One region of the Lysinibacillus sp. BF-4 genome, then DNA from elsewhere that is predicted to be linked to it. Evidence: riboswitches for the same ligand, from Rfam matches in the RefSeq annotation. Region 1 holds a riboswitch; the other holds the start of a gene.
The links. Region 1 has a riboswitch for S-adenosylmethionine ahead of CH76_RS08245 (O-acetylhomoserine aminocarboxypropyltransferase/cysteine synthase family protein). Riboswitches for the same ligand answer to the same signal wherever they lie in the genome.

Region 2: another riboswitch for S-adenosylmethionine. It lies ahead of CH76_RS03365 (bifunctional homocysteine S-methyltransferase/methylenetetrahydrofolate reductase); the one in region 1 lies ahead of CH76_RS08245 (O-acetylhomoserine aminocarboxypropyltransferase/cysteine synthase family protein).

The regions. Positions count from the first base shown of each region.
Region 1 covers NZ_JPUW01000021.1:29,445-33,909, forward strand. The annotation lists gene CH76_RS08240 (homoserine dehydrogenase) at 1-852, opposite strand, end outside; gene CH76_RS08245 (O-acetylhomoserine aminocarboxypropyltransferase/cysteine synthase family protein) at 1,114-2,391, opposite strand; SAM riboswitch class I at 2,502-2,605, opposite strand; gene CH76_RS08250 (glycerol-3-phosphate acyltransferase) at 2,753-3,382, shown strand; gene mgtE (magnesium transporter) at 3,363-4,465, opposite strand, start outside.
Region 2 covers NZ_JPUW01000004.1:29,063-33,527, reverse strand. The annotation lists gene metH (methionine synthase) at 1-569, opposite strand, end outside; gene CH76_RS03365 (bifunctional homocysteine S-methyltransferase/methylenetetrahydrofolate reductase) at 562-2,403, opposite strand; SAM riboswitch class I at 2,481-2,582, opposite strand; gene hemG (protoporphyrinogen oxidase) at 2,740-4,116, opposite strand; gene CH76_RS03355 (tetratricopeptide repeat protein) at 4,113-4,465, opposite strand, start outside.

The DNA.
Region 1 (4,465 bases):
TACTGCATTATTAACATCATCCACTGGGTACAGCGGGTGCTCTGCATCTACAAGCATTGGGCCAACCTTAGCAAAAATAGTGCCATCTTCACGTTTTTCGACTTCTGCTACGTGACGGTAACGCAAACCTTTAGCCGTTGCTTCTTCAACTTCTGCTGCTGAAATACTATCAATACCAATAACATCAACATTATCCCAATCTGGTTGCTCACCAAATGCTAGGGCACTTAAAATCATAATTTTTTTGAAAGCATCTTGACCTGACACATCATTATATGGATCTGCTTCTGCATAGCCAAGCTTTTGTGCTTCTTTTAATGCATCTTCAAACGTCCAGCCTTCTGCACGCATTTTCGTTAAAATATAGTTTGATGTACCGTTTAAAATCCCTTGGATGCGGCTAACATCATTTACGAGTAGAATATTTTTCATTGTTTTAATAACAGGTACACCGCCTGCTGTTGTTGCTTCGTAGCCGACAAATACACCGTATTCCTTCGCTAACTCTTGCAACTTTAATCCGTGCTTAGCAAACATTACTTTATTAGCTGTAATAACATGACATTTATTTTCGACAGCACGCTTTAAATAGGTATAAGCAGGCTCCTCATTTACGATAGCCTCAAATACAACTTGTAAGCCTTGCTCTTCAAAAATATCGTCAATATTTTCAGTCATTAAGTGCGCTGTACCAGGTACGCGCTCACGGCTTGCATCTGTTACAAGAATTTTTGCAACCTCTAGCTCTAAGCCTAATTTATTTTTTAATTCCTCACGCTTTTCGTTTAGGATATTGTAGATGCCCTGACCTACTGTGCCAAATCCTAAAATTGCTGCCTTTATTGTTGCCATAATTGTATTCCCTCCACAATCTCTCTAAACTTAACTTACTGAAAATTGTAACGTATCTATTCGCTTTTTACAACATTAATCTTTTCCACACGTACAGTTGTTTTTTTAAGATGGTCAGTTATTGGAGTTTCTTCTATTATAAAAGACCATCTCCGCAACTACGGAAATGGTCTTTCGTAAAATTCGTCTCATGTAGCGACTAGTCGTCCAATTTTGCCTAACCAAATGGGGCTTTGGCTATTGGCACGACAAGGCATATGTTTAGTTTGTTGCTGCAGCAATAGCTTGGTCAAGGTCAGCAATAATATCTTCAATTGCTTCTAGTCCGATTGATAGGCGGATCAGCTCCTCAGATACACCTGCAATCTCAAGCTCTTCTTTTGATAGTTGTTGGTGCGTAGTTGATGCTGGATGGATAATTAATGACTTTGCATCACCCACGTTAGCTACGTGAGAGAATAATTTAACATTATCAATTAAGTTAGCACCTGCTTCACGGCCACCTTTAATACCAAAAGTTAAAATTGAGCCGTAGCCATTTTTTAAATATTTATTAGCTAACTCATGCGTCGGGAAATCAGTAAAGCTATTATGATGCACAAATGTTACAGATGGGTGCTCTTTTAAATACGTCGCTACCTTCTCCGCATTTTCGTTATGCTTAGCTACACGTAAATGTAATGTTTCTAAGCCTTGTAATAAATTAAATGCCGCATCTGGACTTAATGTTGGTCCAAAATCACGTAATAATTGTACGCGTACTTTTGTTGCGAAAGCTGCTGCCGCCGCATCAATACCATAGCGAATACCGTGGTAACTTGCATCTGGCTCTGTAAAGCCTGGGAAGCGGCCTTGTGTCCAGTCAAACTTACCTGCATCAACAGCTACACCACCAATTGTTGTACCATGCCCGCCAATCCATTTTGTTGCTGAGTGAATTACTACATCTGCACCAAACTCAATCGGGTTAGAACCATAAGGAGAAGCAAATGTGCTATCTATTAATAATGGTAGTCCATTTTCGTGTGCAATCGTAGCTACTGCTTCGATATCTAATACTTGCAAGCTCGGGTTACCAATTGTTTCGGCAAAGATGGCTTTAGTATTTTCATTAATAGCTGCTCGGAAATTTTCTGGGTTTGTTTCGTCTACAAATACTACGTTAATGCCGTAACGTGGTAAAGTGTTAGCAAATAAATTATATGTACCACCATATAATGAGCCTGCTGCTACGATTTCGTCGCCTGTGCCTGCGATATTTAAAATTGAGAAAGCAATTGCCGCCATGCCTGAAGAAAAGGCCACTGCTGCAGTACCACCCTCAAGTGCTGCTACACGTTTTTCAAAAACATCCACTGTTGGATTCATGATACGAGAGTAAATATTGCCGCCCTCTTCAAGTGCGAATAAACGACGTGCATGCTCTGTGCTATTAAATACGTAAGACGTTGTGCGATAAATCGGAACTGTACGTGAGCCCGTTGGATCTACATCCTGCCCTCCGTGTAATAATAATGTTTCTGGTTTAAAGTTTGTCATAAGTAATTGCCTCCCAATTTGTTTTACGAATGGCATCCTTAGAGGAGGTTTTACGAAAAAATAAAAAACCTCTTCTATGAATAAGAAGAGGTTGTAGTTACATTTTCCTCCCCTTATCTTCCAGACAATTGTCTGTAGGACTTAGCACCATTGTGATGGATCACTGGTTGCTGGGCATCTTAGGGCCTATTCCCTCCGCCGCTCTTGATAAGAGTTATTTGTTTGAATTGCCTTCGTTGTTACACAGTATATACCCAACTGTTTTACTAAGTCAACAAGTAATTTATTTTTTCTGAAACTTCAAAGTTATTACATGCGTATAGTATGATGAAATCAATCTTACTAAAAAGGGGGAAAGGCTATGTTAATTACGGGCTTACTTGTTAGTGTCATTGGCTATTTCATTGGCTGTCTTCATGGCTCTGCCATCGCACAAAAATTATCAGGGGTTAATTTAAAAGGCGTTGGTTCTGGCAATGCAGGTGCCTCTAATGCCACCCTTACACTTGGTTGGAAATACGGTGTGCTTGTCGCTATTATTGATATTTTTAAAGGTGTATTCGCTATTATTTTACTGCGATTTGCGCTACCTTATACCGAAGTTAACGCGACTGAAGCCAATACACTACTTTACCTAATGGCAGGCGCTGTTATTTTAGGACATAACTTTCCGTTGCAAATGAAATTTAAAGGCGGTAAGGGAACCGCCTCTTTAATCGGTACTTTTATTGCATTAGATTGGCAAATGGGTTTGCTCGGGCTCGCCCTATTCGTCGTCATTGGGATTGCTACTAATTATTTAGTTATTGGCTTGTTGGCATTATACATTACCTTTATTACGATTGCCGCTTGCTATTATGGCATGATACCAACGCTCATTACCTTACTCTTATTTAGTGTCACGATTTGGTTACACATCCCAAATGTTAAAAATATTTTTGCAGGAACTGAGCCTAAGGTACGTAATGCTTTTAAAAAGAAAGCAACGTAATAAATAAAATAACTGTAATTGCATCACTCCATGTCGCAATGACTGGGCTTGATGCACTTGCTGACTGCTTTACCACATAAGGTAGCACAGTACCCACTAATGAGCTTAATACAATAGCAAGCCATGCACAGCTCATTAGTGCTATTACCGATTGCCCGCCCATATAGGCAAGCACTCCAATGATACAGGCTACCACCGTGGCAATTAAACTCGCTGCTAAGCTATCACGCAGCAAAAGCTTTTTAAAGTCGCCTGCATTGCCTTGTTCCTTAACACGTGTGGCAGCCGTTAGCGATTGTATGCCTGCGTTACCTGCGATACTCGCAATAAGGGGTACTGCGAGTGCAATGCTATAAGCATGCTGTGGATTTAAATAAATAAATACAACAGGAATCATACTAATTACAATAAGGCGCAGTAACCACCCCAACCTAATTTTTGTTGCCTGCATAACCCCAATATCTAAATCAATCGCACCACTTACACCTGCTAACTCTCCGAAATCTTCTTCGGTTTCTTCATAATACACGTCCATCACATCATCTACAGTCACAATACCTAATAACTTCCCTTGCTCTGTAACAGGTAAGGCTAATAAATCATAATCACGTACAATATGCAAAACCGTTTCCTGGTCAATATGCGTTTCCACTGAAATTAATTTATCCTGCATGATTGCTTCTACTATTGTAGTGGGCGCTTCTAATAAAATATCGCGTAGTGACACCACACCTCGTAAAATTTCTTCATCATCGACAATATAAATATAGTAAATTGTTTCAGCGTTTTCGCCTTGCTCACGCACATGTAGCAATACATCTGCAACTGTATGTGTAATGTGCGCCACCATATACTCCGTCGTCATGAGTGCACCTGCAGTATGCTTACCATAACCAAGCATACGCTTTACTTTATCCGCCTCATGCACCTCTAATAAATTTAAATAGGGTACGGTTTCCGCAACTGAAAATCCGCTCAAAAAATCTACCATTTCATCTGTTGGCATTGCACGTACCGTTTCCTGTGCATACGCGGGTTGTAACTCCTCTACTACCATGCGTTGCTCACTTGGCTCTAAGCGCC
Region 2 (4,465 bases), on a different contig from region 1:
ATAGGTAACTCTTTGCCCGTCACTGCAAAAGCACGCTGTACGCCAATTGTTCCTGCCTTTAAATTTAACGTATCCTGTGTGGTTTCGAGCAATAATATATCAACGCCACCCTCAATTAATGCTTTAGCTTGAATGTAAAAGTTTTCTTCTAGCGTTTCAAACGTTACACCACCTGTTACGGATAATGTTTTAGTCGTCGGCCCCATTGCGCCAACCACATAGCGTGGGTGCTCCTCTGTCGATACTGCATCTACTGCCTCGCGCGCAAGTTGAGCAGCACGAATATTAATCTCCTCTGCTCTGTCGCCAATATCATAATCATCCAATACCAGTGGTGTAGCACCAAATGTATTTGTACAAATTAAATCAGCGCCTGCCGCTAAATATTGTCCATGAATTTTTAACAGCACATCAGGTCGCGTTAATACAAGGTTTTCATTACAGCCATCTAATGCCTCACCACCAAAATCATCCTCGCTTAGCTTTTCGTTTTGTAGCATTGTGCCCATTGCGCCGTCCATTACTAAAATGCGTTGCTCTAGTTGTTGTTGTATCGTCTGCTTAGCCATTAATCGAAACCCCTTTTGCCGCTTCATCCATTTCCTTAATGTGAGCGATTAATTGTAATGTCATATCATATCGTAAAAATGGTGTAATTAAATAAATGCCTTTAAAGTATTTGGCTGCTGTATCTAACAGTTCTTTCGCAATAGCGATGCCTTCTTGTGTGGCGCGCTCCTTATCCTCACCACAATCGCGCATGCGTGTAAGTACTTCATCTGACAGCTTAATGCCAGGTACTTCATGATGTAAAAACTCGGCACTACGATAGCTAGTTACAGGCATAATACCAATATAAATTGGTACACTTAAATGCTTCGTTGCCTCGTAGGTTTCGATAATTTTTTCCTTTGTATAGACAGGCTGCGAAATAAAGTAATCTGCGCCGTGTTCAATTTTTTTCTCTAGGCGTGGCACAGCTCGTGCTACTACACGCACGTTTGGATTAAAAGCCGCCGCCACCGAAAAGTTTGCCTTTTTACGTAAAGGTTTGCCTGAAAACGAAATGCCCTCGTTTAATTGCTTAATCAGCGCAATCAGTTCAAAGGAAGTAACATCATAAACACTCGTTGCCCCTGGGAAGTCGCCAACCTTTGTTGGATCACCCGTTACAGCTAAAATATCATGAATGCCTAATGCATTTAGCCCCATTAAATGTGATTGTAGCCCAATTAAATTACGATCTCGACACGTAATATGTGTTAATGGACGTACACCCTTCTCTTTAATCATTGCGCCCATTGCAATATTACTAATACGCGGAGACGCAAGGGAGTTATCAGCCATCATCACTACATCAGCACCTGCCGCATACAGTTGTTCTGAGCCTTTAATAAAGCCCTCCACCTCTAAATGCCTTGGTGTATCAAGTTCCACAATAATCGAGCGCTCCTGTTTTGCCTTCTCATGAAGCGGTTTTACAGTACGTGGCTCAGCCTCGCGCACAAAGTCCACTGCAATTTGGCGCTTGGGCTTCTCGTTAATAGGTGTTAAACTCGCTACGTGTTTTTTAACAGCAGCAATATGTTTTGGTGTTGTGCCACAACAACCACCAATTAAGCGCACACCTTGCTTACATAATGTTGCTGCAGCTCGTCCAAAGTAATCATACTCCGACTCATAAACAATCCTACCGTCCTCTACATCAAGCAATGACGCATTCGGATAGGTGGATAAAAAAGCGTGCTGTGGCAAATCTACCTGCTCAAAAGCCTGTATCGTATGAAACGGACCAAGACGGCAGTTAACACCTACCACATCTGCACCACATCGTTCTAACTCTGTTAGTGCTTCATTGAGTGGCTTACCATTTTGAAGCACACCTACTTCATGCATGGATACCTGTGCAATAATGGGTAGCGTCGTCATCTCACGTAGTAGCTCAAGTGTTGCCACTAGCTCATCAAAATCATAATATGTTTCGAGTAATAACCCATCCACACCCTCCGTTAAAAATACTGTAGCTTGCGCTTTTACCCCTTGCAAAATTTCCGTTAGTGTAACATCCGTCTTACGAATATCACGAATCCCACCAATTGTACCTAATACATATACGTTACCATCCGCTGCCTTTTTAGCTAAATGTGTTGCTGCTTTATTAATCTCTGTTACTTTATCCGCAAGCCCATAACGCGCTAACTTTATAGCATTTGCGCCGTACGTATTTGTTTGAATGACATCTGCACCTGCCGCAATGTATTCATTATGGATTTTCTCTACTAGTGCTGGCTGTAATAAATTTAATTCTTCATGGCATGATGCTAAACCTGTCGCGTACAGCATCGTTCCCATCGCACCATCACCCACAACAATTGATGTTTGTAATTTTTCAAGCAAGCCCATACCTTATTCCTCCTAAAGTAAAATAAAAAAGCCCTCTTTTTATGTACAAAAAAGAGGGCTACGCATCGTATGTTTCCTCCTCATCTGCCTAGTAATTCACTAGCTGGATTTAGCACCTGACATCGCTGTTGGTTGCTGAAGCTTCGTAGGGCCAGTCCCTCCGCTTCTCTCGATAAGAATGTTATGAAATTTCTAACTATTGTGAAGTATCATATCGCTAGGGCTCACTCACGTCAATACTATTATGCATTTCTAACAAAAAATGCTACCTATTGTACAGATGTTATCGTTTACAAAAAATCCACCAGTGCAAGTAAGGCACTGGTGGATTTCAATTTATAATTCGTTAGCGACCTTTTCGCCAATTGTTTTACCATTTTGAATGCAGGCGCCAATGCCTACACCATAATACGAACAACCCGCTAAATAAATCGTTGGGTAGTGTTCAGCCATTTTTTGCTCCAAGCCTTGTAGCGCATCTCGATGAGCTAAATCATAGCGTGGCATTTGGTTCGTCCATTTTGTAACATTAACAACACTTGGCTCTGCATCAATACCTAAGCTATTTTTCACGTCAGCGATACCTATTGCAGTAAGCTCGTCCTCCGTCATTGCCTCTAGCTCCTCATAGCGTGCATTTATATTTTTATAAAATAAGCGTACTAATAAATTACCTTGTGCTGAAGTATGTTTCCACTTGCGGCTTGTCCAAGTTGCGGCATTACACACGACATTTGTATTATCCGATACAATATAGCCTGTGCCGTCTGCTGGTAATAGCGCATCCGGTACAGTAAAACCTAAATACATTGTAATCACTGAAGCTGTCGTAAATTTTGTAAAATATGGCTGCAAGGCTTCGCTTGGCAATAACTTTGCAATGGCATCATTTGGCAGCGCCAATACAATAGCATCTGCAGTCAGTGTTTCGCGGTTTGTTAAATGAAGTGTACGTCCTTCTTCAATTGTTTCTACACCCGTACCTAGCTTTACATCAACATCTGTTAACGTTTCAACAATTCGATATAACAAACTATCTAATCCTTTTTTAAAGGAAATAAACTTTTTGTCAGCAGCACGTGAAAATTGCGCCTTATTCGCTTCAAAACCTTTAATAATACTGCCAAAATCATTTTTATAATCAATTAAATAGGGCAGTGTAGAAGCGATGGATAACTCGTTTAAGTTACCTGAGTAAACGCCTGATAGTACAGGAGCAATTTGTTTTTGTACTAGCTCTTCACCTAAGTAATACGTTAAAAATTCGCCAATCGAGCTTTCTTTCGTAAAGCTTTTGTTTGGCATATGTAAATCTTTTAGCGCCTCTGCCTTACCCTCTGCTGATACTAATGTACTCGCCTCTAGTGAAGCTAATGACATCGGGATACCAAAAGTTGAGTCCTTCGGGATAGCGTGCAGTTCATTATTCGTATAAATAAATGATGTACCTGTTTCGTTATAAACTAGCTCATCCTCATAATCAACCTCACGTACTAATTCAATAACACCTGGGTGACGCGCTACAATAGAGTCTGCACCTGTCTCCATAATAAAGCCGTCTTGCGCTTCACTATGGATTTTTCCACCAAGGTATTCATTTTTTTCAATGAGTACGAGTTTAACATCCAATTTTTTTTCGTGTACTTGACGTTGCAAGTAATGCATTGTGCATACGCCGGTAATCCCGCCACCTACTACTGCTACTGTTTTCATTTTTCATTTTCTCCCTTCATACGTTCAATTGCTTCTGCTTGCTCACACCAATATTTAGCACGTGTGGCATCCGCCTTTACACCTAAACCTAGTTCGTAAATTTCCTCTAAGCGACGGCATGACAAAATATCTCCTCGGCTTGCAGCCTCCTCATACCAAAAGCGTCCCTTAGCGTAATCAATCTCGCCGTCTTGCTCATTGTTATAAATATAACCAAGATTATATTGCGCATCGAGATGTCCTTGCTGTGCAGCGAGCTGATACCAATAAAGCGCTTTTGATACATTACGTGGCTTACCGAGTAATGCCTCGTAATAAATCGAGCCTAAACGGTATTGCGCCATCACAT